DNA from 3 places in the Paenibacillus sp. FSL E2-0151 genome. Region 2 is predicted to be linked to each of the others. Evidence: riboswitches for the same ligand, from Rfam matches in the RefSeq annotation. Region 2 holds a riboswitch; each other region holds the start of a gene.
What was found. A riboswitch is a leader RNA that binds a small molecule or an ion and turns the genes downstream of it on or off. The one in region 2 is predicted to bind thiamine pyrophosphate.
Positions count from the first base shown of each region.

Region 1 (11,230 bases), 290 kb from region 2:
AGAGGCAGCATGATAGAATTCTTGAGATGAACTTGGAGTCATACCCGAACAACTGAACAATTTACCTGGGCTCCCTAACCCGATATAATAGTGGTGGCGCATATTGGCCGGATCACAAATGCAGGTGGGATTGTTCTCCCTCCTAGGCAGAATGGGGACCCGAGTTGAAAACGTTCAAAAAAGTATATATTGAGATCACGAGTATCTGCAATCTGGCATGCAGCTTCTGTCCGCAGACACAGCGTGCCAAAGGATTCATTGACCCTGAAGTCTTCAACAATATACTGGATCAAGTTAAACCACACACCAATCATATTTACTTACATGTCAAAGGTGAACCCTTGTTGCATCCCAAAATAGATCTGTTGCTCGATTCCGCACATGAGAAGGGACTCAAGGTGAACATTACAACGAATGGTACACTGCTGCCCAAGACTCAGCATAAATTGCTTGGCAAACCGGCGCTGCGGCAGATGAATTTCTCCCTGCACAGCTTCGATGGGCATGAAGGTTCAACAGATCGTGACGGGTATCTGCGTCATATTTTGTCCTTTGTACACGAGGCCGTTAAGCACAATGTCATCATTTCATTCCGGTTGTGGAATCTGACACAGGATAACTTCACAAATGCTCAGATGAATCGAAATCGGGAGACCCTTGAAGTATTGGAACGTGAGTTTAATCTGGACTTCCGCATTGAGGAAAAAGTAGTTCCAGGCAGCGGGGTCAAAATTGCCCCGAATGTATACCTGAATCAGGACCATGAGTTCCAGTGGCCAAGTCTGGATGCACCTGAAGATGACGGTAAAGGCTTTTGCCATGCACTTCGCGGTCAGGCAGCTGTGCTTGTAGATGGAACGGTGGTTCCATGCTGTCTCGATGGCGAGGGTGTGATTAACCTTGGTAATGTGCACGAGAAGTCATTCTCGGAGATTATTGAGGGTGAGCGAGCGAACAATCTGGTATATGGCTTCTCCAAACGCGAAGCTGTAGAAGAGTTGTGTAGAAAGTGCGGTTATCGTCAGAGATTTGGAGCCTGATATCTTATATCAGCAAGCCAGAAGCCATTCAAGATCACACATTTGGAGACAAATGCAGTGGTCTTTCTTTGTTATCGGGGATTAAGTGAGGGGTATATACGTTACAAATGAGCATACCAGAGGTTGATATGAGCATATTGCTTGAGAGACCTAGCATGCAAAAAATGCCGATATGACAGGGATTGTACGATGTCATGATATATCTGATCTAATGATTATTCTAGTTACCTCCCTTATTTGGTAAGATTAGGTTGTAGATCGGACAGAGGTGCACCTCTGAAGATCTTCCAGTACAAGCCCAGGCTGTACACTACCAAAAAACGAGAGAATAAGGGAGGAATAAAGTTATGAAAAAAATGTTGACGTTGTTACTGTCCGCTGGTTTGGTTGCTTCTATATTTGGTGCAGTTCCGGCTGCGGCTGCGCCTACGGTTGTAAATTCAACCATTGTGGTTCCAAAGGGCACGACCTATGACGGCCAAGGTAAAACATTTGTAGCCAATCCTTCCACACTGGGCGACGGATCTCAAGCAGAAAATCAGAAGCCAGTCTTCCGTCTGGAGGCAGGGGCCACGCTCAAAAACGTAAACATTGGATCACCAGCTGCTGATGGTGTTCACTGTTATGGCAACTGTAATATATCGAATGTGGTCTGGCAGGACGTGGGCGAGGATGCACTGACATTGAAGTCTGCCGGAACGGTTAACATTACCGGTGGGGCAGCGTATAAGGCTTATGATAAAGTGTTCCAGATGAATGCAGCTGGAACAATTAACATCAAAAATTTCCGTGCAGATGATATTGGCAAACTGGTTCGCCAAAATGGTGGAACTTCCTTTGCAGTTAACATGACGCTGGATAACTCCAACATTTCCAATGTGAAAGATTCGATTATGCGTACAGACAGCAGCACATCACAAGGGAAAATTACGAATACCCGTTATTCCAAAGTGCCAACCCTATTCAAGGGATTTGCTTCAGGTAAGACCAGTCAATCCGGCAATACGCAATATTAAACAGGAGATTGAATCGCTGGAGTTGGTAAAAGTTAAGCTCCACTTGTGATTTGAAGTTAAAATATAACGCCAAAAAGAGCGTCCCAAGGTCATTGCCACAATGACTTTGAGGGCGCTCTTTGTAATGCAGATGTGATAATTTCTGCTGAGCAATGTCTTATAGAGGATGCTCAGACTATTTCTCTCCCGGAACTTCAACGATGACTTTGCCTTTCTCGGGGACAACAGAACCGGTATCAATAGAGCCCAATTTGTTCATGATCTCGTAAGAGGTTTCTTCAAGCATGCGAGAGTACTTGAATGATACGAGTGTTTGACCTGTTACGGAAGGACGAGTCCCTGCTTCAGCAACGGCTTTGTTTTTAATAAAGAACAGGTCACCGATGGTTCCGGCATTTTTGCTGATGTTAGCCTGCCATTGTAACAGTGCACTTCCATTTTTAAGGATATAATAACTGATCAGATCGTTATCCTCAACAACGAAAAAACGATCTTTTTTACCTTGCTCAAAGATGTATTCAATGGATGAATCCACCGGACCCAAAGGATTGCGAATGTCCAGACGTGCTTGTCCCAGTTCAGAGAAGCGTGGCAGATGCAGTGCGGCTTCACGCGTCACAGTCAGATCGGAACTGTTATATTCTTTTACAATCGTAGCATCGGTAGTGTAAATATAGGCTTCCTTGGCCTTCTGGTTCCACTGCACCTTGGCACCAAAAGCTTCACCGATGGCACGGAGCGGAAGCATCGCTTTACCATTCACCAGAATCGGCGCTGAGGATAATGTCGCATTCTGACCGTTTTTCTTCATTGTTTTGCTGTTAGGTGTAAGGACATACTTATCGCTGCCTGTGCTAATGCTGATCTCTTTTGTTTTGTTATTGTAACCAAACGTATAGTTGCCGAGGAATTGAAGCTCCGTCAATGCCACGTACGTAATACCCTGCCGTATGACAACATCATATTGAGCTTGAACATTGTTAATATAAGCTGTCGGTTTAGGTTTAGTTGCTGCGGCTTCCGCCACAGTGGATGAGAGTAAGGCAGGTGCCGTGCCTGCGGTGAGTATCGAAGCGGCAAGGACCATTTTCCATGTTTTAAGCTGCCAAATAGAATTGTAATCTTTCATCACTATCAATCTCCCTTCTAATGTTTAAGACGGACCACATAACCTAAATGTTTCATATTATGGAAAGTGAACCATCAGATTATTTCCCCTATTACCCCAAATGAAGCATGATGATTTTTCTAGGGATTGCCACAAATACCCATCTGATGTACATTAGAAGCAATGAAATAAGTGAACCGGGAGCTCAATGAAGTTGGGCTGAGAGAGTGGCCTTGTGCCGCTGACCGTACATCTGATCTGGGTAATGCCAGCGTAGAGAACATGGATTTGCGATATGTAAGGGTGAATTGTGGGAATGAACGTGGATGAACAACAGACCTCTTTGAACTGTGGTGGTGTATCTGCCATGACGGAGGGGGGCTGGTTGATATTCCGTATTTTCGACATCCATCCAATACATCATTGTGAAGATTGTCCACTGTGCGTGAGGCCTGCCCGGAACCGGGGAGGCTTTTTCGTTTATTTTGATAACCCTCACAGGGAACAAAGGAAGGACGTAGAGAACATGGCAACAACAGCAGGCAACAAGCGATTGAAACTAACGGATATTCTGGTAACCATCGTGATCGCAGTAGTGTTTGGGGTGATATACAAGATATGGGGACCTACATATGACTTGATGAAACCATTTGGTGTTCATGCGGAGCAGATGATCTACGGCATGTGGTTTATGGCGGGCACGTTTGCTTTTGTTATCATTCGTAAACCAGGCGTGGCTATTCTTGCCGAAGTTGCGGCTTCAACGGTAAGTGCTTTCTTGGGTAGTGAATGGGGCATGTCCACACTGGTGTATGGCCTGTTGCAAGGATTGGGAGCTGAGATATTCTTCGCCGCATTTTTGTATCGCAAAACCAATCTGTTTGTCACCTGTCTTGCAGCCATAGGAGCTGCAGCGGCTTCGCTTTTGCTGGATTACCAATACGGGTATATTGATTCACTCTCGGCGTGGAATTATACGCTATTTATCGGATTCCGCTTCATTGGAAGTATTCTGATTGCTGGAGTGTTCGCTTATTATCTTGCCAAAGCATTGGAACTAACCGGTGTAACGCGTTCGCTCAGACCGGTATCCAAACAAGATTATGAGGCGCTGGATTAGATGAACGGGGAAGGGAATTCGCAAGCGGTAAGTGTCACCAATCTAAGATGCAAGTTCCCGGGAGAGAAAGCCTTGGTATTTCAAGGCTTGTCTCTTTCTGTGCGTCAAGGAGAGAAAGTGCTTCTGCTTGGTCCAAGTGGCTCCGGTAAATCGACGTTATTGCAAATTTTGAGCGGTCTGATACCACGTTCGGTTGAGATTCCGATGAAATGTGATGATATTCAGGTTCCCGCCAAAGCAGGAGTGGTCTTTCAAGATCCGGATACCCAGTTCTGTATGTCCTTTACGGATGAAGAGATCGCATTTGTTCTGGAAAACCGAAATATTCCGCGTGAAGAGATGCCTGCTCTGATTGAATATTATCTGAAACAAGTGGGGTTATCCTTTGAACAGAATCGTGTATTGATCCAGTCCATGTCTCAGGGGATGAAGCAGCGTCTTGCGATTGCTTCGATGCTTGCCATGGACCCGGAGGTATTGTTTTTGGATGAACCCACTGCACTGCTGGATGATGAGGGGACTTCCCAGGTATGGGATACCGTCAAACGGATCGCCAGTGACAAAACGATCATCATCGTTGAACACAAAATAAACAAGATTGTGGATATGGTCGACCGCATCATTGTGTTATCACCTGAAGGAAAGATTGTGGCGGATGGGCTAGCACAGCAGGTATTTACAGATGAACGGGGCAAGCTGAAGGCTTATGGAATCTGGTATCCGGGTGTGTGGGATGAGCACGAGCAGGCAGCTAAGGAAGAAGAGGGAAGTACTTCTGGAGAGCTTCAAGTGTGTGTGGATCACGGCATCTCAAGTTTGGAAGCACAGCAATCGTCTGGCTTATCCGATACACCGGGTATATCCCCCATATCTCACGTCTCACCCTTATCGCCTGTATCACCCGGCTATCAGCCTGCACTGGACTTGCAGCAGTTCACCGGATGGCGTGGGAAAACACCCTTCATTCAGTTAGAACAGGCCAAAGTATGGCATGGGGATTGGATTGGTATTGTCGGAACTAATGGAGCTGGCAAGAGTTCATTGTTGTTATCTCTGATGAATATCCTGAAAACAACAGGTCATTATGAGGTGGACGGTCAGCCTTCTGGCAAAACGGAGCAGCTTGCAGATCAAATCGCGTTTGTATTTCAGAACCCGGAGTTTCAATTTGTGACCAACACCGTCGCGGAAGAAGTGGAATTCTCATTGCTAGGGGGCAGGCTGACAACGGAAGAAAGACTTGTCAGGACTGATCATATGTTGAATCAATTTGGATTAATCGACCTGTCCGAGCGCCATCCCTACCAATTATCGATGGGGCAGAAACGACGCTTGAGCGTTGCCTCTGCACTGGTGAGAGAGCAGCGAATACTGCTGTTGGATGAACCTACTTTTGGACAGGATGCCCGCAATACGTTTGCCATGTTAGCACAACTGGAGCAATTGCGGAGAGAGGGAACAGCTATTGTTATGGTTACCCATGATCGTGAAATTGTAAAAAGATATTGCACCCGAATCTGGACGGTAGATGAGGGGAGGTTAACTGATGCAACTGTCGTTTCCTCACCGTGAAACCTGGCTTCATAACGTCAATCCGGGATTAAAGATGATCATTCTGACGATGATGTTTGTCATCGTTATCCTCATTCACAATCTGAATGTAATGGCCAACGTTGCGGTGGCGATGATGTTATTACTGTGCTGGACAGGTCATCCGTGGTACAGATTGATACTGTACGCATCACCATTCATTCTGGTTTTTATCTCCACGTCTACAGGTATGATGATGTTTGGTAAGGGCGAGACCACATGGTATAACTGGGGATTGATCCATATAACCGAAGAGAGTTTCTATCGCGGTCTGCACTTGGGTTTTCGCTCGCTGACTATGGCCGCGGCTGGGTTGCTTTTTGGTCTTACGACAAAACCAGTACGGCTGTTTTATTCCCTGATGCAGCAATGGAAGCTTCCTGCAAAATATGCCTATAGCTTTCTGGCCGCGATGCGCATGATCCCCATTTTGCTGGATGAATTCCAGACGCTCCGTTATGCGATTCGTATTCGTGGAACACAGCAACGCGGCTCTCGCTGGAATGTGTATGGTACACTCAAGCGTTACGCTATTCCGCTGCTGGCACAGAGCATTCGTCGTGCACAGCGAATGGCGGTAGCGATGGAAGCGAAAGGGTTCACAGATGGCGCGAGCCGAACGTATTACATTCAGATTGGCTATTCGCGAGCTGATCTGTGGTTTGTATTTTATTATATGCTCACCTTAACGGCTGCTTATTACATCGGGGTTACCTTTCCTTATCATGCTACGATGGTGGATGTAAGGTAATACGGGCAGATAGATAGAAATATATTGAGGTAAACGGTAACTTTTTCCTTTTTACTGCGTCTCTATTGGAAATAACTTCTAATGAATGGGGATGAACGAGAGTGAAGACGGGTCCTGACTGGCAGAGAACGGGGTACAAATGGATTACCATGACTGGATTATCAGCTGTGCTGTTGACGGGCTGGATGCTGCTGGATTCCAAAATGGTCGCCCTTGAAGGACAAGCTTCGGCTACAACGCCACAAGCATTGGGGGCAAGTTCCCAAGTCTTAACTGCAAAGTTAGCTCACAAACAAGGAGACACCGTTACGCTTATTAATGACATCCCTCTGTTCAAAAACAGAAGGGACGGCAGGGTGGCTGCTGACCAGCTGGGGATTGAATACTATACAACAAAAAACGAAAAGTATACGTTGGCCACAGTTCGAGGTGAGTGGGTGCAGCTTAAGTCAACCGATCATGGAGACTTTTGGCTGCCAAGTTGGTATGCACTGAAGGAGAGCAGAAGCATGACGGAAACAGCTCCCCAAAGCTTCACACTCCAATCAGGCAGCAAGTTGTATCTGGTTCCAGATAGTTCTACAACTTGGTCTAGTGAGAAAGCGCTAACAGATAAGGCTGTTATTGTTGCAAAGTGGAAAGGCTGGTATGGGGTCTCCATTGCCCCACGAGTCTGGAATAAAGAATCTTTCACGTATCGGCCAGGACTCTTCTGGATCAAGGCACAGGCTATAGAACAGCGGATGAATGTGGCTGATGGCTGGTTCATTCAGGAGGCATCGCTGCCAACTTCGGTTATACGCCATCTGACAGATATGAAGCTGAACAATGCAATCACCTCCAAACAAGTGGCTGGGTGGTTAGGCGAACCGGATTGGAAAGAGAGTTCAAGCAATTTGAATGATACTGGTTATGCAATGAGTATTGGGCAGACCTGGAGATATGAGCGGGAAGATGCACAATTTCTGGTCACATTCAACAAGAATGGCAAGGTGGTCAGGACACGCTGGAATCTACCACAGGATGAACGAAATGTTGTGGTTTCTGATTGGAACATCAGTCGGGCCGATGAATATGGGTTCACGACAAAAATGTATGGCACAACACTGCCAACGACAATCCCTTGGAAACCGGTATGGACCAACCAGGGGGATATTAACTACACTTTTTTACAAGCAGCCACGGATGACGTGCTCCTGATGAAAGGCGATGACGGTGGATTTAGCGGAGGTTACTACGAAGGTTCCATATATGCCCTTGACCGACATTCCGGCCAGCAATTATGGGGGATTAACGGGGGTTTTGGAAGACAGCAGGCAGAGGTGGATGCAGAGCGCAAATACGTTACAATCTACACCGATTATGACCCTGATAAGAAAAAATACGTGGATCGTATTCGTCATCTGAACTTGAAGAACGGAAAGGTCATGTGGACGTACACTCCTAAGCAAAATTTTAGACTAAATGGCATCACCGCTGCTAAGAACGTTGTGGTTGTGGATAACCCGGTTGTTGAGAGCTCAAGCAACAGTTGGTTAACGGTTCTGGACAGTGCAAACGGAAAAACATTGTGGACGCGAAAACTGGCTACAGGTTATGAATTATTGAACAAGAGTGCAGATGACCCCTATGTGTTGTATTGGGAAAAGAATAAGCTGGTTGCAGCCGATCCGCAATCAGGGCGAACCGTATGGAGCTTAAAGGGCAAACGATCCACCATAGAACAATTTTGGAATGATCCATATACTGGTGGAATTGAACGTCTTGATCCCTTTGCAACCACGAATGCTGAAAGATGGCTATCACTAGATAATCAGTGGCTTCTGCTTGATCTGAACACGGGGAAAAAGCTTGCCCAATTCCCTGCTCGGGTAGGACAGAGATTTGAGGAGCTGAATGATGGCATGTTGTTGATCCGTGAGAACAAGAATGGCAATCATTACGGAGAATATGAAGATTTTACAACCACCCTGTATGATGCCAAGACAGGCATAACACGCTGGACGCACAAGGGCAAGATTGAACGAGGACTGGTGGAAGAGGATCAGTTGTATGTGATTAAGAACGGCTACCCGGCGGCTGTGGATTATAAAACGGGGGAGACGCGTTGGAATGCCAAAGATACGATTGCAACACTAAGGCATCCGACGAATCAGGGAAGTTATCTGGTCATTGATGATCAGTTGCTGTTGCCCATGGACGAGAATCTGCTCGTAATGAACAAAAAGAATGGAGCACTGTTAGGTCGTGTACATGACGTTGTGATGGGAAACCCGGAGCACCGGGACCGGGATGCGAAGAATGGAATGATTAACCGGATCGGTAATGAAGTGTATGTGGGTTCGTCCAACGGACGTTTTCGTGTATATGAAGCCAGCCGCCTGCAGGAGGCAATCTCACCTTAAAAGCTTGTCTCGTAAGGGATGTTGATTTATTATAAATGAACAGGCTTGCTCGCGCTCCGGTTATCGGCTGTGCGGGCTTTCTTCATGTGTTCTTGAAGAACCATGCATGATCATTCACGGGAGGACTCTCCATGATCTCATTATATGGTGTAAGCAAACGTTATAACGAGCGCGGTTCCCGTGCAGATCAGGGATTCGAAGCATTAAGCTCGGTGTCCCTCGAAGTGGGACAAGGAGAAATACATGGCATCATCGGATCAAGTGGTGCAGGCAAATCCACGCTTCTGCGGATGCTCAACGGATTGGAAAAGCCGGATGATGGTGAAGTTGTTGTGAATGGGCAGCACTTGACCCAGATGAATGAACAGAGTCTGCGTCAGGCACGAAGATCCATTGGCATGATCTTTCAACACTTCAATCTTGTCAGTAACCGAACGGTGAGTGGCAATGTCTGCATGCCATTGGAGCTTGCGGGTATGCCCCGTGCGCAGCGAGTTGAACGTGGACTTGAGGTGCTGCGGTTTGTTGGACTGGAAGACAAGGCGGGTCAATATCCTGCTCAGCTTAGCGGAGGACAGAAGCAACGTGTGGCGATTGCACGAGCGCTGGCCAGTCGTCCGGATGTGCTGCTCTGTGATGAACCGACCTCTTCGCTTGATCCACAGACCACGAACGGTATCCTGGATGTGCTGCGTCATATCAATGAAACGCTGGGCGTGACCATTGTTGTAGTAACGCATGAGATGGAAGTGGCTCGCAGACTATGTCACAGGATATCCGTCATGAAGGATGGGCGACTCGTTCGTACGTTGTCTAAAGCGGAAGTGAGCAGTATCCCTGCTCCGCAGCCTGATCTGTTGACCTCCTTGCTTGCGGGTGACGAATACGGGATGACAGGTTCGTCTCTGTTCCGTCAGGCAGAACAGGAGGACAAGTCATGAGGTTACCTGAGTCTGTGCTGAAATATCAGCATGAGATATGGCAGGCGATCGGAGAGACTTTTGTTATGGTGGGCATCTCCATTGCGGCAGCTGTTCTGATCGGGTTACCTCTGGGTACACTGCTGTACTTATTCCGGAGAGGACAACGGTATCAGAATCAAACGCTGTCCTTTGTACTCGGCAGTGTCGTTAACATCGTTCGTTCGTTTCCGTTCTTACTGCTGGTTGTATTCATGATTCCATTCACACGGATTGTTGTGGGAACGTCCATAGGTACGTTGGCGGCAACCGTGCCACTCTCGGTCATTGCAATTGCCTACTACGCCAGACTGGTGGAACAAGCGTTGCTGGATGTACCGAGGGGAGTGGTTGAAGCTGCTGCTTCCATGGGGGCATCGACGATGCAACTTGTGGTGAAGTTTTTGTACGTGGAGGCACGATCTGGTCTTGTACTGGGACTCACGACAGCTACGATTAGCTTCATCTCGTACTCGACGGTGATGGGTATTGTAGGTGGCGGCGGGGTTGGTGATTTTGCCATTCGCTACGGTTATCAGCGCTTCGAAACGGAGATTATGGTATTTACGATCATCATTATGATTATCCTGGTACAGATGATCCAATTCACAGGTAGCAGACTGTCCCACTGGCTGGATCGCAGATCCTGAACGGTTGGATCGTGCATTATTACGAAAACCAATACAGATTATACGATGAGGGGTAGACATGAAATGAAAGTGAAAATGATGCTTATGTTGCTTGCAGTAATGCTGGTTGTCGCTGCTTGTGGCAAAAAAGAAGAAACACCTGCGGCTGAAGGAACAAAAGAAGATACACAAGCTGCACAAGAAGTTACGCTAAAAGTAGCCACGTTGATTCCACCGATGACAGACGTACTGGATATTGTTAAACCGCTTTTGAAGGAAGATGGCGTCAACCTGGAAGTTGTTGTGCTGTCAGATAACGTTCAACCAAATACGGCACTCGCGAATAAGGAAGTGGATGCAAACTTCTTCCAACACGTGCCTTACATGACCCAGTATAATGAAGCGAACAATGCCAATCTGGTGGCTGTACAGCCTATCTATAATGCCATCTATGGCGGCTACTCCAAAAAGTACAAAACGATTGAGGAATTGCCCGAAGGTGCAACGATTGCAATTGCAAACGATCCTTCCAACATTGGTCGCTCTCTTGTGATGCTGGAGCAGAACGGGTTGATTAAGCTGAAAGAGGGCGTAGGTTTTAACGCCACACAG
Region 1 covers NZ_CP150308.1:1,080,041-1,091,270, forward strand. Annotated here, with positions in the region: gene MHI55_RS05000 (radical SAM/SPASM domain-containing protein) at 165-1,040, shown strand; gene MHI55_RS05005 (pectate lyase) at 1,388-2,056, shown strand; gene MHI55_RS05010 (copper amine oxidase N-terminal domain-containing protein) at 2,232-3,185, opposite strand; TPP riboswitch at 3,351-3,461, shown strand; gene MHI55_RS05015 (ECF transporter S component) at 3,691-4,284, shown strand; gene MHI55_RS05020 (ABC transporter ATP-binding protein) at 4,285-5,856, shown strand; gene MHI55_RS05025 (energy-coupling factor transporter transmembrane component T) at 5,831-6,625, shown strand; gene MHI55_RS05030 (PQQ-binding-like beta-propeller repeat protein) at 6,727-9,030, shown strand; gene MHI55_RS05035 (methionine ABC transporter ATP-binding protein) at 9,162-9,971, shown strand; gene MHI55_RS05040 (methionine ABC transporter permease) at 9,968-10,639, shown strand; gene MHI55_RS05045 (MetQ/NlpA family ABC transporter substrate-binding protein) at 10,685-11,230, shown strand, end outside.
Region 1: another riboswitch for thiamine pyrophosphate. It lies ahead of MHI55_RS05015 (ECF transporter S component); the one in region 2 lies ahead of thiC (phosphomethylpyrimidine synthase ThiC).

Region 2 (11,230 bases):
CTTCATTGCGTCTGCAAATCTGGGAGACTCCACTCATGCGACAAGGTAGTAGTGTACTCGAAGCTTTTGCTTGGGAAGAAGTTATGTGCAGGCGGGTTGGGGCAGGGCATCTACCTGTTGCACATATATGGAGACACCCAGATGCCTTTGTAGCGGGTCTGCGTGACCGCAGGTTGCCACAGGCTGTAGAAGCGATGGAACAGATTAGAATCCAAGGGACAGCGGTCTGTGTTCGGCCTTCCGGTGGAGCGGCAGTACCCTTGAACCCAGGGGTAGTTAATGTGTCGCTGATTCTGCCTAATCCCGGACATGCCATCAATATTCATGATGATTTCCGGGAGATGGCTTCGATTATTGCCGAGTCGCTAAAGCCGTGGTCGAATCAGGCGCAAACTGGCGAGGTTCAGGGTGCTTTTTGCCCGGGAGATTATGATGTCAGTGTAGGTGGCCTAAAATTCTGTGGTATTGCCCAGCGCAGGCAGGCAAAGGCGTATATCATTACGGCTTTTATCATCGTGGACGGTCAGGGTGATCAATTGGCAGCAGATGTGCGACAATTCTATCAGCATGCAGCAGGCGGGGCGAGTGAAGGATATCCCGATGTTCAGCCTGGCACGATGGCAAGTCTGAAAGAATTGGCAGGTGTACCTTCGGCTGCGGCATATACTGCGGCTTTGGTTCGGACACTGCGAGATCGCTATCCACTTGCGGAGACCAGCAGGGTGCTTAGCGTTGGCTCTGAAGAAGTACGCCTGACAGCTGAGCAGATGAAGCTGCGCTACGATTAACACTTTTTACTAGGGCTTGGAATTGGTTAATAGAGATGATATGATGTGATTTCGGAAGGAGAGTGTTAGGATGGACACATTGAGATATACGTATTTATATGAGGTTGTATCAACAGGCGAAAAATCCGAGTTCAGCCAAATGGCAACAAGCAAGGAAGAGGCTGCTGCACTGATCGTTGCACGTATAGCCGATCTGGAGTTTACAGATGAGTCTGATATCAAGCTTGGCGATCTGATCTCCATTAGCAAACAGGTTGGCGACAACTATGTGGCGTGCGAGGGCTGTGCTTCTTAAGTGAACATTTAGAAATAGGAAGTCTCTCAAAATACAAGCAAGTCTCTTTTTACCGGAGGCTTGCTTTTTTGTCTACACCAAAAGAGATATCTTTCAGTCATTCGGCTGGAGATATCTCTTTTTTCTCTAATCCATCTAAGCTCAAGCTTAATAAGGCGGCCACAACAACTTGCGTGCCGTTTCGTAACGCTCGGCCACAGCGGGCCAGTAGACAACGTTCCACCAATCCTCGATATACTTTTTGCGTTCATTCTGATGTTTCAGATAGTAGGCATGTTCCCACACATCCAGTGGCAGGAGTGGTACGATATCGGACTGGGACAGGTTCTGGTGTTTTTCCGCCTGCAAAATCTCCAAACGATGTGCTCTCGGGCTCCAGACAAGCATCGCCCAGCCACTGCCTTCCACCTTGTTCGCGGCTTCTGTGAATTGATTCTTAAACGCTTCATAACTCCCGAAATCTCGCTTGATCTGCTCTGCGAGCATACCGGAAGGTTTGCCGCCGCCAGCAGGATTCATAATTGTCCAGAAGATCGTATGCAGGTAGTGGCCTGCCCCGTTGAAGGCAAGTTCACGTTCCCAATGTTTGATGAGTTCAAAGTTATTCTTTTTTCGCGATTCCGCCAGCTTCTTCTCTGCTACATTTAGTCCGTCCACATAAGATTGATGGTGTTTGTCATGATGGATACGCATCGTCAGCTCATCAATATGTGGCTCCAGCGCATTGTACGCATAGGGGAGAGGCGGCAGTGTGTGTCCTCCAATGGGAACCGGCTTTTCTTTTACAGGAGGTGCTGTAGAGCTGGGTGTGGCTTGTGTTGTTCCGGTAGAAGGTGGTTGAATGGTTGCGGATTGGATATGAGCTGAACCGGCAGGTGCATTTACATTTCCCTCTGGAGAAGTTGGGGCTTCTGAAGCTTGGCGATGGATGCTTCCTGGCCCTGACGTATGCAGAGCATTTTCCAGAAAAAGTGACGGTTCCGAATCCGTTTCACGCAAGATGCCAGGTTGGCCAAGCGTATCCAATACGCCCAGAAAATACTCCGACTCGCGGATAAAATGCAGAATGAGTACTTTGGCAAGCGGAACAACTTGCACAGCAGCACTTTGCTCCAGAAGAACATACAGCTGTTTGATGAACTCTCTCGATTGCTGCCGAGCTGCCAACACAAGTTGATCGATACAACGAACCATGTAGGGAGCAGGTGGATGGGTTGCGGGCAATAGTTGTTTTAAAAGCTGATTGGCTACTCGCTCACTGTTTGCAAAGATAGCCTCCCATTCCTCCAGTAGCTTGACGTATGGGGGCTCCAGATCAGGAACCAGGGCACGAATGACGAGTGTATGTTCTTTCTCCTGTTCTTTCCAGAAACGGATTTCCTCCAATGTCCGCAGAGGCAGCAGGTGACCATATCCATACCAGTTCATATACGCGAGACCTCCTTTAGAGAAATTCAAAAATGCATAAATAGTTCATATAGGTAACCTAATCCGACAAATGATCTATGCGTTCAGACCATCTGTTCATGCGTCCCAAGAGTATATTCTCCGAGCTTGTTGTCCTATGAGTGCAAAAAAAAAGAGCCCCTGAGGGCTCTGGAAAAAATCCAATGATTGAAATTTGGTTATTGTCCATTATTCGTGTTCTGCACATCGTCACTGCTTGTTTTCGTTACATTACTGAGGAAAGTTGAGACACGGCGCAGATATTCCTTTGGATGCTCCCGGAAGATCAACTCATGATGCGCATCCTGGACAATCCATACATCGGAGTACGGATTGGTCTGGTTGGCGGCGAGTTGCTCCGCAATTGGATAAGGCGCCTTCTCGTCCTCTGTACCATGGATGAAGAAAATCGGGAACGGATAATCTTCCTTTTTCACTTCCTGGTATGGAATCTGTTGTAATCCGGTACCATTCAGAACAGGGAACAACAGTTTCATGATCTCCAGTGTAGGCTGACGCGGGAGATCGATCTGGTTGTGAATATTGTGGTACAGCGTATCTGGCTCCAGCAGGAACGCACTGTCCAGAATCATCGCATCTACTTCCTGCGTAATCAGTCCGGTTTGAAGCGCCGTACCGGCACCCATGGAGAAACCCCAGACAACCAGTTCCTGCGCACCGCGCTGCTTGGCGAACTGGATCGCACCGAGCAATTGCTGTGACTCAGCTTTGCCACCTGTGGCTACAGCTTTGTTCACCTGTGAGGCGAAGCCATAATCGAACATGACCACGTTAAACCCAAGTTGATGGGCATAGTGTGCCAGGTCATACATGGGTACCCATGTTTCTTCACGATTGGCACCATAGCCGTGACTGAAAATAATCGTTTTGCTTGCAGCATTGTCAGCAGGTATATACCATCCCTGCATCGTCCGGCTGCCATCTGCTGCCGGGAACGTGATATCTTCATACTTCATGTTCTTGGCTTGCATCGGATTGGAGAAGACTGGCGCTACCGTTGGATTGGATAATACCCATGCGATATAACCATGCAGTGCAATAAAACAAAACAGTAGAAAAAATACAACGGAGAGCAGCAACGCTACGATAATATGTTTGAACCGAATCAGCCTCGGTGATAGGGAAGAGGGCAGATCGGACACTTTTGTTTGCAGCGGGGCTTCGCTCTGGGATGATTGATACATGAATGCCCCTCCTTTGAAGTTCAGTTGAAGATAACAACGACATGTAAAGAGAATTGCGTCGATTTCAGAGCCTGCTTCAGAGCGATATCTTAATGTAATATATCTTTATCGTATGTTCCAATATAGTCAAAGTCAATTGATTGAGGGCATTTGTTACGCAATTGTTATATAGTTCTTAAGATATATGGGTAACATTACCTTAGTGTGTAAATTACAGGGGATTAAGTCTTATAAAAAGGAAAAATTTACACGTTGGCCTATTTTGATTTTGGCTCTTTTTGGTTTACAGATGAGACCGTTTCTCATATAATTTATGTAACCAAGTTTCATGTGATGAAACATGAGGAGGGCATTATGCCATGGAAGATCGCAAGTTAACCGTCCGGGCTGTGGAACGGGCGCTGGATATATTATTATGTTTTACCACACGCAGTGATCTGGGACTCACCGAAATTGCCAGCCAGATTGGCCTGCACAAAAGTACAGTGCACCGTTTGATGGCTACGCTGGAGGATCGAGGGTTCGTGATCCGCGATGCAGCAACAGAGAAGTACCGACTTGGCATCCGAATCTGGGAGCTGTCAGCTCATATGTCCCGCAGTGATGATCCCGCTATTCTGCTGCTGCCTGCGATGGAGCGACTGAGAGATCGATTGGGGGAGACCGTGAGTCTGTACCTGCGTGACGGCAGTGAACGGATTCGGATTCAGGCTGTGCAAAGTGATCAGGCGATCCGCCGAGTTGCTCCCGTTGGTGTTAGACTCCCGCTGTCTGTGGGGGCTTCCAGCAAAGTCCTGATGGCGTTTGCCACGGACGAGGATCGTGAAGAACTGATGAACGGGCCGGAATGGCCGGTGTTTATTGATCCCGCGGTGTATTTAGCGCAGATGGGAGATATCCGGGATAACGGATATGCCACAAGTTACGAGGAACGTGAGCCGGGAGCTGCCGCGGTATCTGTACCGATTATGGATCGCAGAGGCAATATTGCAGCTGCCCTCTCGGTCTCAGGACCTGTCAGCCGACTTTCGCAGGAGACATTGCATGAATACGCACCTGTGTTGAAGGATGCTGCTACGCAAATGGGGCTCATGTTATCCTGATGTTGAGGTAAGTTTTTTCTCCAATAGAGTTTGATCATTTGGAATATAAAGGTTGTTTTTATGTTCCGGTTGCGCTACTCTGTAATGGACGGCTCAACGGGGCCAGCTTCATTGAATATGAACGGCGGCTTATGTAAGCCGCAACTTATTAACGTTACTGGGGGAGTCCGAATTGTCCGGACTGAGACGGAATCGCATGAGATTCCGGACCCTTTGCACCTGATCTGGATCATACCAGCGTAGGGAAGTAATCGGCGATATGACCACAACCACCACATGATGTGACCCTTGTAGGGCTCCGTTAAGGAGCTGCATAAAGGTGCATTATTGGTGATGGACATAAAAGTCGGTTCCTTCGGGGACCGGCTTTTTTATATACAGGGAACGGGCGATATAGCGCGGATTTTATGGGCCTCTTTTTCGATAACCTGCGGAAGTGGGCTTGGATGAGGAGGGAAGTCTTATAGATCGATGATCTGTGGCAGCCTCCGTCTGTTGTTAACTGTACATGAAAAGTGTCTCCCCTGGTCTGGTGTAGGATCGCTCTTTCTTCTCTGCATTGCGCATGATTTGGGACAGGTACGTAAGCGAGCTAACGATGAAACCAACCAAACAAGCGACGAACACTGAGGAGGAGACAAGCGAACATGAGTACAGGAAATCAAACGGGACAACAAGCGACGGAACAGGGACATAACGATCAGCAGGTGGAAAAAGAAACAGGAGCGGCCGGACGGGTTCAGCCCTTTCCCGGTAGCCGCAAAGTCTACATTCAGGGCTCACGGCCGGACATTGCTGTACCGGAGCGTGAGATAGCCCTTCATGACACGAATACTCCCCAAGGGGTGGAGCATAACGAACCGCTGCGTGTCTACGATACGAGCGGCCCCATGACCGATCCCGAATTTCATGCGGATATCCGTGCAGGTCTGCCAGCCCTGCGCACTCGCTGGATCACAGAGCGTGGCGATGTCGAAGCTTACCAAGGCCGTACAGTTAAACCGGAGGATAACGGACTGAAGCCCGGAGGGAAGAGAGCTGGCGCTGAAGAGTACCCCGGATTACGAGGCAAACCGCTGCGAGCACAGACAGGACGCTGTGTGACTCAGATGCACTACGCGAGACAGGGAGTCATTACGGCAGAGATGGAATTCGCCGCCATTCGTGAAGGCGTGGAACCGGAATTTGTGAGGCAGGAATTGGCAAGTGGACGGGCCATTCTGCCATCCAACATCAATCACCCGGAGAGTGAGCCGATGTTGATCGGTCGTCATTTTCATGTGAAGATCAATGCCAACATAGGTAACTCTGCCGTATCTTCCTCCATTGAGGAAGAGGTCGAGAAGATGACTTGGGCGGTACGATGGGGATCGGATACGGTGATGGATCTGTCCACAGGCAAAAACATTCATACCACCCGGGAATGGATCATCCGTAATTCACCTGTGCCGATTGGTACGGTACCGCTGTATCAGGCGCTGGAGAAGGTGAATGGCGAAGCGGAAGCGCTGACTTGGGAGTTGTACCGTGACACACTCATAGAGCAGGCAGAGCAGGGCGTGGACTACTTTACGATTCATGCAGGTGTACTGCTGCGTTATATCCCGATGACCGCCAAGCGAATGACAGGCATTGTGTCTCGGGGCGGTTCCATTATGGCAGCATGGTGTCTGGCGCATCATCAAGAGAATTTTTTGTACACCCATTTTGAAGAAATCTGCGAGATTATGAAAAGGTATGATGTGGCGTTTTCGCTGGGAGATGGACTTCGTCCAGGCAGTATCTACGATGCCAATGACGAAGCTCAGATGGCGGAACTGGCCACGCTCGGGGAACTGACGCAGATCGCATGGAAGCATGATGTGCAGGTGATGATCGAAGGTCCGGGGCATGTGCCGATGCACAAGATCAAAGAGAATGTGGACTTGCAGATGGAGATCTGTAAAGAAGCACCGTTCTACACACTTGGGCCGCTAACGACCGACATTGCGCCAGGATATGATCACATCACATCCGCCATTGGGGCAGCCATGATTGGTTGGTTCGGCACGTCCATGCTCTGTTATGTTACGCCAAAAGAACATTTGGGCCTGCCCAACAAGGATGATGTGCGGGAAGGGGTTATCGCCTACAAGATCGCAGCTCATGCCGCCGATCTGGCAAAAGGCCATCCACGTGCCCAGCGCCGCGATGATGCATTGTCCAAAGCGCGCTTCGAATTCCGCTGGCGTGACCAGTTCAACCTGTCGCTGGACCCGGAACGTGCGCTGTCCTACCATGATGAGACACTGCCGGCAGAAGGGGCCAAAGAAGCTCATTTCTGCTCCATGTGCGGACCAAAGTTCTGTAGCATGCGCATCACGCAGGACATTCGTGCCTTTGCCGCTGATAAAGGATTATCCGAGAATGAGGCTGTAGCTGCCGGGATGCAGGAAAAGGCCGAGGAATATCGGACACGTTCCTAGGCGCCGGTACAGCGAAAGCTGGGCAATCTGACATCGTTTGAAGGTGAGAATACTGCTATCATGTCGTCTTCTTCATCTTATTGATCAGCGTCCTGATACTTTTTATCAGCATTATGGTTGATTGTCTAGCAGATGTTTAATAAAATGAATGTAAGTAAACACCAATAAGAGTAGCCAGGCCAATGGCTACTCCTGCACAGCATTTGCGGTGGGTATTCCTCCGAGTGCAGCAAGTTCAGATGAAGTGACCCGTCAGGCCGTCAACCTGTGGCGGGTCACTTCTTTTTACGATCGATGTATGTCAGGAGCGCAATAATTAACATCGCGAACACGATTACGTCGTTAAAAGAGAAGTTCATAGGATCACCTCCCACTGGAGGCAAGCCTATTTCCCACCACAAATTGGCTGTACAAAGTGATTATACCATTTGAAATGCTCTTGTTCGAGAGCATTTTTATTTTGCAAAAGGAGTCAATATAGTAGTTTTCACATGTTTTTAGTGATTGTAATACTTCACTCCAAATCAGCCTCTACTGTCGAGCCAGGCCCAAATTCTTCTCCAAATACACCGCAAGCAATGCCAGCGGGCTATGGATTGGAACACCGCGATCTATTGTAACCTGTGCAGCAGCGGGAGCCATAGACAGTTGGGCCGCCACTACCGCTTTACCCGGGTACTGCTCAGCAATCTGCTGTAAGCCTTCTCGTACCGCTTCGAGATACCCTTGCTGATCTCCACGCATAATCAACTCAAATGTCCCAGGGATGCACACCGCTTCCGTCTGAGATGTCTTGGCAACGTGTAGTTGCCCATTCTCATCCTCTTGCTGTAATGTCTGATTCACCCGCGCCATCGTTCCTTCAATGGTTGCCGGGTTGGTGAATGCGATTATGTAATCTCCTGCTACTCGCCGCATCTCCTGCAATAACGGATCATCTATGCCGATCACAGGCACAGGGACCTGTGTGGCTTCCTGCTCCAGTACTGTCGCAAACAGGGTACACGTGACCAGAATGGCATCGGCATGACACTCAGCGATCCATTGGAGCGTCTGGGCTACCTTCTCGCGAACGACAACCTCGGAAAAGTCAGCGTCATGTTTAAGACGGTCCAGACCTGGATCGACGTAATGGACCAATTCAACTTCATAAGGAGCAAGCGTCTCTTCAATTAAGGCGATGTTGGAATAATGAGCGTGAAAACAACCAATGGTGATCATGTGCTAAGTCCCCTTTTACAGTTCGTATATGTCATGGATCTTTTAGATATTTAAACCATTATAGAAACATGCCTGAGAACTGTACAGTCGTTTATTGCTCAACGCCAATAACCGCCCTTCCGCCAAGCTGCGGAAAGACGGTTGATAACCTGACTCGACTAGGGTCGGTCCGGTGTCCATTTTTATCTAAGGGAAGGAGAAGCATTTTTCTTCGCCATTTTTTGTTGCAGAATTTCATGAAAGGATAGACCTTGAGTGTTCTCATTCTCCTTTTTAGGAGCAGTGGTCGCCGTGTTGCGCGGATATTGGTGATGGTACGGGATCATTTGCTGAATAGGCATGCGGATCATCTTGGTTCCTCCTTTGATGCGTTTTTTTGAATTATGTATTTCGACTGGTTACCATGCCAGGTGCGCATATAGGTACATGTGACTTGTTAGACGAAATAAAAGAGTTTAAAGCGTAATTCCAATTGGATTGTAGTGATTTTACCCGGTTTTAAGGAGATGTAAACGTTTTTAGGGAAATTCAGGAGTAAAGGACCTAATATTAAAGGTTTGATATGGGAGGATCGAATCGGTTGTTATGTGAATAGTCCCAATTTTAAGGAAGTCAATGGTACCCGCATATGAGGCATATTATCTGGTTAAATGATGCAAAGCATGCTAACTAACTTGGTACCATGGTCGGGTTGTTTAGGGGATAATGTAGTTCCGGATATAACAAAAAAACTGCCGAGCGAACCCGGCAGCTTGCTTGATTATGAAGAAAGATGCGATGAAACTTTGATTCTGTCTGAGGTGGTATCGTGTTGGTTTTATCTACTTTGGCGAACAGCGATGTATATATCCACTTGTACACTTTCGGGATTCAGGCTGCGTTCATCATATAATTCAAAATCCCCGGTGAACGTACGATCACTTTGTTTATCCCAGGCCCACACGGCTCCCCAGGCTTCGCCAACAACCTCTGCCATCGGTCCTTTTCTGGAAGTGAATACGGCGTAAGTTGCAGGAGGGAGTAAAATGTCGTCCAATCCTTCAGGCAATGATTCGTTCGGACTGACCTCATGCCCTACCAGTATGGTGTATTCTCCGGTTATCCCATCGGTGTAATCCGTGTAACAACCATAGCGAACAACTTCAGGTGCAGGGAGGTGCTCTGAGGCAAAATAATTGTTCCAGAGTCCCTGAATACAGCCTTTGCCACTGATCTCAATGGCGTTGGTTGTGCGGGCGGATACGCCGGCAATACGTTTGCCAGGGAGCGTGACATAACGAACGGGCTGGGCAGAGAACGAATGCTCTGTTGTTACCTGACCAGGATTAGCGGAAGCAGTAGAGTTTTCAGCCAGAGATTCTGTGTGTTGATCCGTTGTATTCGTGCGCCAACGCTTCAAAAAAGGAAGCTGGTTGCGCAGCATCGAACGAGCGGATTCCTCATCCATGCCTTCGTCCTTCAGAATGGCAGTGCACATCTCCGTCATGCCTTCTAGTGACATACCGGGCTGCTCAAACTTGCCCTCTTTGTAACAATAAATACAGTACTCACGGGTTGTGCTTCCATCTGCTTCCGTTCCGAATTGGGCAGGGGTTGTGAGCGGCATTCCGCAGCTTTGACATACAGTAACGTTCATGATTAGTTCCTCCTCATATATGTAGAGATTGAATATATCTGAAGTATACGGGTAGGAACTGGACAGCTGTCTGTCAGGTTTGAGTCGGAGGTATATAATTTTGTACAATTTGCTCCGCGATACGGCAGATTTCATCCCGAATATGCTGAGGTTCCAATACTTCAACGTCCGCGCCGAAGCCCAGAATGAACCCATATAACCAGCCATCCTCGGGAAAAGCAACCTGGCTGATGTAATACCCAGTCCCATCAGGCATGACATTCTCGATCCCAAACCATTCTTCCGCAATATGACGGACGCGAGCATGGAATTTCAAGATTAACCTAGCTTGATTGTCCGGACGGCTCCATTCCTGTTGCCAGGGTCTGTCCTGTGGGTTGATGACTTTACGCTCGAAGTGCTCATTAGCAAGTGTGACATCTTGCATGCGCACAAGCTTGAACATGCGAAATTGATTCCGCTCGTGACAAAAAGCATACAGATACCAGGAATGCTTCTTGAGTACGATGGTATGAGGGTCGGCAGTTCGGTGAGTATGGATACCTTCCGCACTGCAGTAGGTAAAGGTTACGGGGCGTAATTGATCCATACCCTGTTCGATAAGTTCAAGCTTGATTTTCAGCGCTTCGGGATGCGTCCAGGTCGAATAATCCACGATGAATCGATTCGTATTGGCCTGAAAATCGTCATTTTTGGATTCAGGTACGATACTGCTGAGTTTTTCGACCAGAAGCTCACGCGCCGCATTAGCATGGGAAGTGGATACACTGCGCAGTGCAGTGACGATGGAGGCGAGGTCCTTGTCTGTTAATACGTTTCGATCCAGACGGTAACCCTCTGCCAGACCAATCCCACCGCTTGCCCCCTGATATGTCACCACGGGGATGCCTGCTTGACCCAATGTATCGATGTCCCGATAGATGGTCCGGATTGATACTTCGAACATATCTGCCAAGTCTTTGGCTTGTACCCGTCCACGATTGATTAGCAACACCACGATGGCTAATAAACGCTCCAGTTTCATATGTATGGATTCCTTTCATTGGTTTATCTGTTGGATTCAAATATGTT
Region 2 covers NZ_CP150308.1:793,332-804,561, forward strand. Annotated here, with positions in the region: gene MHI55_RS03805 (lipoate--protein ligase family protein) at 1-788, shown strand, start outside; gene MHI55_RS03810 (hypothetical protein) at 859-1,083, shown strand; gene MHI55_RS03815 (Fe-Mn family superoxide dismutase) at 1,231-2,511, opposite strand; gene MHI55_RS03820 (alpha/beta hydrolase) at 2,709-3,734, opposite strand; gene MHI55_RS03825 (IclR family transcriptional regulator) at 4,094-4,837, shown strand; TPP riboswitch at 4,987-5,100, shown strand; gene thiC (phosphomethylpyrimidine synthase ThiC) at 5,485-7,302, shown strand; gene MHI55_RS03835 (hypothetical protein) at 7,834-8,523, opposite strand; gene MHI55_RS03840 (hypothetical protein) at 8,706-8,873, opposite strand; gene MHI55_RS03845 (zinc ribbon domain-containing protein) at 9,341-10,159, opposite strand; gene MHI55_RS03850 (YafY family protein) at 10,233-11,183, opposite strand.

Region 3 (11,230 bases), 2.9 Mb from region 2:
ACCTTGGTTATGTTCCTCGTAATGCTTTAACATCCGATAAAGAAAATAATCTTGGTTTTCTTGCTTCGTCAATTGATTTTTTATGTATTCATCAAAATCTCCTCTGACAATCAATAAATAGACACGCATTGAAATATCGGGATCAACCAATATCGTATTGATCAGCTTTTCAATGCCTTCTTTTTTGGCCAGTTCCTCATTGATTAATAACATTCGCAGCTGCCCCTGTTTTAATTCCCGATAATAAATTAAATTAAACTCCTTGCCTCCCTGCTTTAACAGATCAACTTCCTTGGAGAGAAATCGTTTTTTTTCTTTGATGAGTGGTGGTACTAAAGTGCTGATTTTAAACTTTCCCTCCGTTCCCTTGTCAACCGACCAGAAAACTACCGGAGCGATCTCTTCGATCATATTGTTCTCGGCATATGGAGAAGAGCAACCGGTCATCCACATAAGGCTTACAATCGCCAATAAACCATAATGCTTGTATGGTATCATGCCTACACACTCTCCTTTCGTTTAACCATAGTGAAAAGGATCGTAGGAACAAGTAAATAAATGAATGCACCAAGCCAGATTTGAATGTTCAGTAACATCTTTTGACCCGGAACCGTTTGCCATAACCATTGATCCATTATGATAATACTTATCAAAATGACAAACCAACTCGACAATAATCCGATCCGAGTTGTGCTTTTGTTCATTTTCTTCATAAAGACTCTTCCAGCTCCATATAAACACAACAAAAGAATTGAAATGTCAAATACATAATTAAACATATGGAAAGAGATAAGGATGTAATCGATTCGTTCTAAACCACTCATTTGAATGTAACTTCCCATATATACTACCGGAAAGTTGATCTTGCTTAAAAAGTTTGAACCGTAAAACAATACCGAAGCAATGAACAATAATGAATATTCCATAATCGTCAGCATGTTTCCAATGACAAGATATTTTGATATTTTTTTATTGGAGCTTAACCATGGAACCATAAAGGCCAAATATACTGGACCGGAAAATGCCGACCAAATAAACAACAAGCCCTGCCATGAATGTCCTGACCATTCGGTGGGGATTAGAGGATACAAATCGCGGTAATTTGCAATCGTTGGAAAGAAAAAGGGAATAAACATGATTAAGATCCACGCCCCGCAAAGAAAGGCGATAACGACAAAACGCAATGTTTTTTCCATGCCATGTGAAGCCACAAATAAACTGATCGAAAGAATAACTAGGATCAGCCACTTTTTATTCATTGATGGATATATAAAATTATGGAGCATTTCAACGTAACCCAGTGTGATGATTGAAATTTTTAACAGTATTATTACAAAACCAAGTATTGCGAAAACTTGAACCGCCCGTTTCCCAAAAAGCTGTACAAATCCTTGATAGCCTTTCGATGCATAACTGGAAGTAAACCATTTGGATAGCATCATCAAATTAAGTTGGGACAGTAGCCCCAAGGCGACAATTCCCCAAACCATATAGGAATGAACCAAATAAACCGGCATGATTAAAATAAAATAATGCATTTGCGTTCGATTAACTAATAAAAGGAAATGGATGCCGCCAAGGGTGGAAGTTTGATTGAATAGGGATAAAGTCTTCATTTCTTCATCTTCTCCTGTCGCCATTTCTGTAGTGGTTTTAGATTATGCGGACGCGTTTTCATCCAAATCAAAGGCCCGCGAATAAAGAGGTCAATCCAATCCTTCCCATAAAAAGGTGAAAGCGGCGCTAAATAAGGTTGACCTAATGACGTTAATGCATGGAGATGCGCAAGAATGCCGATTATCCCGACCACGATTCCTGGCAGCCCAAGAAACGATGCAAGGATAAGAAGAAGCAATTGCAACAGAACCATGGATTTTGTCATTTGATAATTGGGAACTAAAAAGAAAGCAATAGCGGATATACCCATCAAAACAATTAATACTTTACTTGCAAAGCCTGCCTCTACAGCCGCTTGTCCAATGACAATACCACCGATAACCCCTAGAGTTTGACTGGTTTTGGTCGGCATTCGCAAACTTGCTTCTTTGATGATTTCCAGCGTTACGATCATGAAAATTCCTTCCACAAACGGAGTAAAGGGCAATTTGCTTCTCGATTCCAATAATACGAAGAGAATCGGCAGCGGAACCATTTGGTAATGAAATGTCGTTAACGCAACATAAAAAGGAATCATCGTCAAAGAAATAATAAAACTTCCATACCTCATTAAACGTAAAAAACTGGCTACCGGCCAACGAAGGAAGTAGTCTTCTGGCGATTGGAATAGATGGAATAATGTAATGGGACAAATTAAAGCAAACGGTGAATTGGAGACTAATAAAGTCAGCTTACCCTCACCTAAGGCGAAGGCGCAGGCATCCGGCCGATCCGTTTGTAGAAACTGGGGAAAGACCGTATGGTTATGATCTTCAATAAAAGCTGCAAGCTGTGCGGAGTCTAAAAACTGATCGAAATCCACACTTTCAATTTTCTCTCTTGCAAGGGAAACAAATTCCGGATTAATTATTCCGTCTATGTACATTAACACAACTTTTGTTTTACTCAGTGATCCTATAGTGAAGCTTTCCGTTTTTAATGTCGTTATAGGCAAACGTCTGCGCAACATTGTAATGTTATTATCGATTTGTTCGCTGAAGCTATCTTTCGCTCCATATATAACCGTTTCCGTTTGGGAAGGTTCAATTGCCCGGCCAAGAGGATTTTCCAACTGTATGCCTAGCCATTGATCGTTGACTGAATCGTATAGAAGAATATATCCTTGCATTATTTTTTGCCCAGCATCTTCGATCGATATAACTTCTGAAACATCAGAATTGATTATGCATGAAGAAAGCGAATTTCCGCCTGATTGATGAAGTGGCTGAATAATCGCCTCGTTTAAACGCTCTTGATCTATTAACGTTTTTATAAATAAAAGATGGACTGAAGCACTCGTACCTATTTTGTGCTCAATGATTTCGGCATCTTCCATATGGTTTAATATCTGTTTTAAATCATCAAGCCATGTAGACTTTTGATGATTTTTCATTTGAGGCTCGTGTTTTTCAACCATGGTCGTCTCCTTTATCAAAGTAATAAAATGGTGATAAGGTTAATATCTTGTCCTGTAATCGAAAAATCATACGACCGGCAATTTGTAGTTTAACAGCAATATCGGGAACAACATGCTACCAGATTAATCTTAATCGAATGAGTGTATTATGGTACCCTACCCTTTGTATCTGTCTCCGGCTTTCCTCTTGGGCGACAAAAAACAAAAAGACAGGCATCAACTGATACCTGTCCCTATCTTAAGTTCATTAGAATTACTATATTGCCCTTAGATAAAGGGCCTACGGTCCCGCAAAATGAACTGAATAATCTGCTATTAAAATCTGCTTTGAAAAGTGGGATGTATATCAAAAGGTAGGAGCAGGTAATTCATCAATTTTCAAACGTAGTAAAATGTACGGTTTTTGTCGCAGGTCTCTTCCATAATGAAATCTCGCCTGCCTATGTAATTGGTTCACAATCACATATAAGTATTGATCCGGACCAATAGAAAACGTATCTGGCCATAAAATTCGGGGATCATGGGCGATGGTTTCCATGATTCCATTCGGCAATATCTTTCGAATACTATCGTTTTCATAATCTCCAGCATAAACGTTTCCTTTAGCGTCCGTGATCATCCCATCAGATGCGCCCTTCTCTCCCCAATACTGCACAAGATCACTTAACTTAAAATCCGGTATCGTTCTGTCTCTTAACGATTCTGTTGAGATCGAGTATAGCTGGCGACTGGTTAATGGACAATAGAATAACATTTTTCCATCAGGGGAAATGGCTATACCATCAGAGGCCAATCGAAACGGAGATGTCGAACCATCCGCGTTTCGATTCATCAAAATTTTACCTTCCACTTTTGGCACAAAATATGGATCGGGTGAGGTCGAGCTTGCTCCATGCAACCGTCTATACGCATTTCCGTTTTCTAAATTTACGACGATAATAGCGCCTGGACCATTGGAAGAAGAATCCGTTATATATGCGAAACCTGCTTTTCCTACACGAAAGTCAAATCGGACATCATTTAGATACGTTGTCGGCAAGACTACATCATCTGCAAATGTATATACTTTTCTAATTGTATTTGTTTCTAAATCTACCGCGACTAATTTTGCGCCGCCTTTAATAGGCTCTGAAAAGTTTGGTGCAGCCGTGTCAAGTACCCACAGGGTTCCCCTTCCATCTGCAACAACACTTTGGACACTGATGAAGGACATAACGATATTCAATGGGTTGATCAAATTCGTTTCTTCATTAGGATAAGGTTGCATCTGACCATCAACAATTTCCGCTACCGTAAATCTAACGTCATCTCCCCATTTTGGAAAGCAAATAAAGGTACGCCCGGTCTCGGATACACTAACGCCTGTAGGCATAGCCCCGTAAAAGGAATGAACGAGTTCTAACTTACCAAAATATTCTTCCATAGGTAACATAGGCTGTATGATGTCCTCCTCAACATAGTTGAATAGATATTACCTATAATTATGTTCAAGACTTTTTCTAATGCCTGGCCCTTAATCATTCTTTTTTTACCTCGATTTTGAAATTGTCCGATACATTTAAAAATACAAAAAAACTTCGGCGTAAGCCGAAGCATGTTGACGTTAACTATATGTGCTCTAGGAAAAATGCTTCCTCCGATCGTCAACGCAAAACTTTGCCAAGCTTATCAGTACCAAAAAGGTTTTATTGTTGGTCCGGTAAACCTAATGCATTGGCTGAAGTTATCGCTTGATCTAAAAATTCCTCTGCTCGGGTCAATTGCTGCCTGGCAATCTCCAACGCTTGTGAATTTGTTGCCACATTAGATTCACTTAACGAGCTTATTGCCTGATTTAAAGCCGTCTGCACCTCAGAAACCGCGTTAGATGCATGCTGCTCCAGCGTATTACTACCACTCGAGTTAAGTGCATCTTCTGCTGGTTTTCTTGCGTTTTCGGTTGCTAGATCAATTTTGTTTTTATTGGGCACCGTGACTCCTCCTTCCATGAGTAAGATCATTCATTTAAACAGAAATAAGTATGGGATTGAGATTTTGTTTATATCCCTGCGACTGTATGGGAATATTCGGATCTTACCTCTCCGGTGATCCATATTAGTATAAGATCCGATGCATTGGAAAATCTAATCTTGATGAAAAAGGAGGGGATCATTTCTGAATGGCTAATCCAACGCTAGCGCCGCACGAATCGATGGAACTGCATGAAGCGTTAAACTTCAAAACGCTCTGCATCGCTAAGTCGAAACTTATGCAAGGCCTGGTCTTTGACCAAGAGCTAAAAGCCTTAATGCAGAAAGACGTAACTCAATCCATACAACAGATCGCTGAGCTGCAAGCAATCTACGCAAGAGCTCCTTTCCAAGCACCCGTTCCAAATAATCCGACACCTATAACACATTAAGGGGAACTCAGATGAATACCGATTATTTAGATCCGATTAATTCATTGAATATGCCGGAAATGGCAGATATGACTTTTGCCATGGACTTCCTTCTTCGTGCCAAGGAGGGTGTACGTAATTTGTCCATCGCCCTGACGGAAACGGCTTCACCGGATGTAAGAGCCCTGCTGCATACTCATCTTAAGCAGGGGATTGCAATGCACCAAGAAATCTCGGAGCTCATGATGCGCAAAAAATGGTTTCATCCTTATGAGTTGAACGAACAGTACCAACTCGATCAGCTTTCGGCGAAAAATACGGTGATGATCGGGCAGATGAATCTGTTCCCGGGTGATACGTCACGTAAAGGGATGTTTGATCGGACCCCAGATGAACATATTGGAGGACATAAAGCATGAAGGCGGTAACGTATCAAGGGGTTAAAAATGTCGTGGTCAAAGAGGTGCCGGATGCGAAGATTGTGAAACCGGACGATATGATCGTAAAGATCACCAGTACCGCCATTTGCGGTTCTGACCTTCATCTTATTCACGGGATGATCCCTAACCTTCAGGAAAACTATGTCATCGGGCATGAGCCGATGGGGATCGTAGAAGAAGTAGGTCCTGGCGTGACCAAGGTAAAAAAAGGTGACCGTGTGATCATTCCGTTTAACATCGCATGCGGAGAATGCTTTTTTTGCAAAAATCAGCTGGAAAGCCAATGTGACAATTCAAACGAACACGGGGATATGGGCGCATATTTCGGCTACTCCGGAACGACCGGCGGATATCCCGGCGGGCAAGCCGAATATTTACGGGTCCCATTTGCCAATTTTACCCACTTTAAGATCCCTGAAAACTGCGAACAACCGGACGAAAAGCTAAGCTTGATCGCCGATGCCATGACGACGGCATTCTGGAGCGTAGATAACGCCGGCGTTAAGAATGGTGATACAGTCATCGTGCTCGGCTGCGGTCCGGTCGGACTCCTGGCCCAGAAGTTCTGCTGGCTGAAAGGAGCTAAGCGGGTCATAGCCGTCGACTATGTCGATTACCGCTTAAAGCATGCAAAGCGAACAAACAATGTGGAAATCGTAAACTTCGAACAGGATAAGAATATTGGGAACACTCTCAAGGAAATGACCAAAGGCGGCGCCGATGTCGTGATTGATGCGGTAGGAATGGACGGCAAGATGAGCGATCTTGAATTTCTAGCCAGCGGTATGAAACTGCAAGGCGGCACCATGAGTGCATTTATCATTGCATCTCAGGCTGTCCGCAAAGGTGGCACCATTCAAGTCACTGGTGTATACGGCGGACGTTATAACGGATTCCCGCTCGGTGACATCATGCAGCGAAACGTGAATATCCGTTCCGGACAAGCTCCGGTCATTCACTACATGCCATACATGTACGAGTTGGTTACGTCTGGCAAAGTGGACCCTGGGGACATTGTTACGCACGTCATTCCGCTCAGCGAGGCCAAGCGGGGCTATGAAGTGTTCGATACAAAAACGGACGATTGCATTAAAGTCATCTTAAAGCCTTAAATATGAATTGATACATGGGAGGACAATCTGAATGGATTCCACATACGCTTTGCATGAGATGCTCGAGGTGCATGAAATAGCTGCGTTCAAGACGGTTTGCATGACAAAATCCAAGACCATGCAAGCTCTGGTAACCGACCCGGAGCTCAAGCAAATTTTGCAACAAGATGCGACATTATCACAACAGCAGCTTCAGGAGCTCGGTGGAGTGCTGTCTAAAGCGACTGTATAGGAGATAAAAAAATGAACCCAATATTAGAACACATGACTGGTCTTAATACGCTGACCGATGACGTGATCGCAATGGATTTTTTGATGAACGCCAAGAGCGGTGTCAGAAACTACGCCATGGCTGTGACCGAATGTGCCACCCCCGAAATCAAACAAATTTTGATGAAACAGCTCGATGAAGCCATAGACTCTCATGAAAAGATATCAAATTACATGGTGCAGCATGGCTTATACCACCCTTACCATATTGCAGAGCAAATTCAGCTCGATCTGAAAAATATTCAGACTGCTATGAACATTCCGTCCTGACACCCTTTTTGATTTTAGCTAGAGACTTCAGTGAACAAAATGTTCCTGTGTCAAGAATTTCAACAATAAAAAAGGCGGATACACTCCGCCCTTTTTTTGGCATCGTCACGAAACACGCATATACAAGCGTTCCTTTACTTAAATCTACTTATTTTTCATCCTGAGACTGTTTATGGACGCTGCTCGCTAATTGAATTAACTATTAGTGAACTCAAGGCTCCAACCTCCATGACATCTCCCAAAAATCAAGCTCAAAGCGACTGCACATCACGAAAATATCTTCCATCCGTTGGTACGTTCCCTCGCTACAGCCTTCTAATAGCTTATCCGTTAACGTCACTAGGGATTGATTGTTGCTGTTGTATTCAGAGGAAGCATATCCTGTGATCCACTCTCCATAAAAAGGATGATCAGCTGCACCTGGCTTTTGAGCAAGGACTTGACCAATCTCCGCATAGCTCCATGAGCAGGCCAGAATGGATACAAGTACTTCTGCTATGCCACCCGCATGGGAAATAGAGAGCATATAGTTAGTATAGGCTGCATTTTTCAGTGCAGGTTTTACCTGGAACACATGATCCTCTGTAATTCCTAATCGCTCCATATAAGAACGATGAATTTTCATTTCACCATTCAGGATGTTATCTACGTTTTTACTAAAAAACTGCATCAATTTGGGGTCGTGCGACTTGACGATACCTAGTGCAAATACACGGGCATAATCGAACAGGTACAAGTAGTCTTGCAGCAAATAATAACGAAATTGTTCAACCGGTAAGGAACCATCTCCGATTCCTTTAACAAAGGGATGCTCGAGACATTCCTTCCACACGGGCTGTGCTGCCTGATATAGTCTCTCTGAAATAGTCAACATGTGTTCCTCCAATTCATAATGTACGTATTAAAAACAAAAAAACGAAACATCCATAGGATGTTTCGCAGACAAATACACTAAAACAAGGGGGTTCGCATGAGCTACCCAAGTACAGTGTTTCATCGTTGCATCCCTACGTTGGCATTATCCAAGTCAGGTAAGGTCGGTTTAACACCCTCTCAGCCGGTTAAGGCTCCCTCGCAAACGGTTGTATGTAGTTGATTACTTTCTTATTCCCATAAAAGAAAAAATAACATCCATTTAGTATATCAAGGGCTGTTAAATATAGTCAAGGCAGATTGTATCGCCCCTCATCACCTTTGGTGACGTATGTAAACGATGAAAACCATCACAACAATGGTTGAGTTTTAGCCACTGTTATGATGTTTTCTATTCTTGCAACTACTGCCGATGGTTTAATGTCCGAGTTTGTTCTTTCCGACAAAAGTGAGTATTCCGTACTGGGAAGTGTTTCTCCAGCTCTCATTGGTCGTATCATTCCACTTGGCTACGCTCTGCTTACCTCCGCCCTGGTTGTCGTTAATTTGAAGCTCGAAACCGAGAACATTTCCTGTTTTGGGCGTCAGTGAATGTAACTGGATTCGGGCTTCTACGAGATATCCTTTATTTGTTTTCTTCACAGCACTTACAAGGCGTCCAGGTGAGGCACCCCCTGCAAAGGTTCCTACATTGTCTGCACTGATTCTGAACTGGGCATCATCATATTGAAAATACGGTGTGCGCTGGTGATTCTCGTCCAGGAAAATCTCAACCGAATCCTGATCCCATGGGTTGATGCTATCTGTGATGATGTTTGGATCAGTGACGTCGATCAGCAGGTATAGATATTCACCTGACCACATTGCGCGAGCCACTGCCTCTGCACCTTCGCTTTGGTTCAACCGGTTTACTTCAATCGGTGCAGCCTTATTCCATGATGTGTCTTTCTTCCCATCAATCTGAACAATCCCTTGTACAGCTTGTGCAGATTTGGGCATAGGGGCAAGCTGAATCACGCCGTATTTGCTTGTATCCTGTTCCTGAGATTGTGTTCGATCATTCCAGTACAGTGGATTATAAGGTTGTGTCCCACTTGAACCGCCATCAGTCACACGGATATCCAATCCGGCTTCATATTCTGATCCGACTTGGATACCACCCCACGGAATGGACAATTCAACCTGATATCCGGCTTTGGTCTCGCGTACACGATATGAACGCTTCTCCACGCCCTCAGCTTTGCCCGACCGCTTAATGATTACATGTCGGTCATCTACTTCATATGAAGTGGTCTTGCCATTATTGAGATCAACAAAGATATCTACTTTGTCATTCACATCTGCCTTCGCATCCTGAACATCCACGAGGATATACAGGTTACTATGATCCCATAAGGTGCGGAAACTGGCTGATCCCGCAGAGTCACCCTTCAGTGGAGTAGACACCGCTTTGTTCCAGAGCGGATCTTGTGACTGTTTTTTGATATCCGGTTTACCCGAAAGTGAGACGGCTCTCTGTGTCAACACAGGCAAGCTGGATTCATCCACAAGTCCCCAGTATGCTTTTTTGGCCTTAAGGGCTGAATCAAACAGCATAGCCTGGTTGTTGTAAGACTTCTCATCTTGGAGTCCCCATAAGGTAACTGAAGAAATGTGGTCTTTGTGTTTTTTGTACAAATCCAACAGTTCCTTATATCGATACGCCTGCTTTACTGCAACTTCATCGGACATCTCTTCACCAAATGGAATTCCGCTATCCACATCCAGTTCCGTGATCTGAATATCCAATCCAAGTTCGGCGAACATGCTGATCGTTTTTTCAATTTCCTTGATGGGCGGGGATTCCAGGTTATAGTGGGATTGCAAACCCACACCATCGATGAGCCCTTTCTCTTTCAGTCGTTTGACCAACTGATACATATGCTCTCTTTTCTCAGGGATTTCCGTGAAGTATTCGTTGTAATATAATTTGGCATTCGGATCGGCTGCACGAGCGAATTCATAGGTTTTCTCAATATAATCCGGACCAATTAGTTCATAAAAGGGACTTTTACGTAAACCGTTGGCATCACCATTGCTATCCGCAATCGCCTCGTTTACCACATCCCAGGCATAGATCTTACCTTTGTATCGGGTCATGACGGTTTCAACGTAATCCTGAATCCGGGCAAGTAGTAATTCTCGACTCGCAGGGTTACCCTGAGGATCCTTGAACATCCACTCTGCTGCATCAATATGCCACAACAACGCATGTGCGCGTACGCCCATACCATGCTCCTCGGCGAACTGAACATATTGATCGGCTGCCTCGAACTCATAAACACCTTCGGAAGGAGACATGTACTTCGGTTTCATCTCATAGGTTGCGGTCAAGCTGTTAAAGTGCTTTGTGAGCAGTTGTCCGTATGCGCCTTCCAACTGCCAGCGATACACCGCTGCACCAATGGGGAAATCATCTTGATACAGGTCCTTCAGAGACAGAATACCTTCTTCAATCTCCAGTTGCTCGGCCAGAGTAAATGATACATCATCCACATAGAACGATAACGTATCTACGCTATCTTCAGAGATGTAGGGTGTTTCGATGAACAAATTCAATTCAGTGGGATCATCGCTATACTGAAATTTTCCGGTGATCTTGTGCCATGTATTCCATTCTGTTTTGGCAATTTTCACGCTACCGATTGGGTTCCAGCTTTCGGAAGTTGTTTTTTTATATGTGGTGAGCTGTAGTGTTTGATCCGTGGTGGGCTCCTGAGTAAGTCTTACATATGCCGCAATTTCGTACTCTTGGTTACGCTTAAGCAGATCC
Region 3 covers NZ_CP150308.1:3,701,346-3,712,575, reverse strand. Annotated here, with positions in the region: gene MHI55_RS16760 (Ger(x)C family spore germination C-terminal domain-containing protein) at 1-498, opposite strand, end outside; gene MHI55_RS16755 (GerAB/ArcD/ProY family transporter) at 501-1,616, opposite strand; gene MHI55_RS16750 (spore germination protein) at 1,613-3,073, opposite strand; gene MHI55_RS16745 (L-dopachrome tautomerase-related protein) at 3,420-4,505, opposite strand; gene MHI55_RS16740 (hypothetical protein) at 4,759-5,043, opposite strand; gene MHI55_RS16735 (spore gernimation protein GerQ) at 5,232-5,474, shown strand; gene MHI55_RS16730 (spore coat protein) at 5,486-5,872, shown strand; gene MHI55_RS16725 (zinc-dependent alcohol dehydrogenase) at 5,869-7,005, shown strand; gene MHI55_RS16720 (hypothetical protein) at 7,037-7,237, shown strand; gene MHI55_RS16715 (spore coat protein) at 7,249-7,545, shown strand; gene tenA (thiaminase II) at 7,757-8,419, opposite strand; TPP riboswitch at 8,532-8,629, opposite strand; gene MHI55_RS16705 (endo-1,4-beta-xylanase) at 8,836-11,230, opposite strand, start outside.
Region 3: another riboswitch for thiamine pyrophosphate. It lies ahead of tenA (thiaminase II); the one in region 2 lies ahead of thiC (phosphomethylpyrimidine synthase ThiC).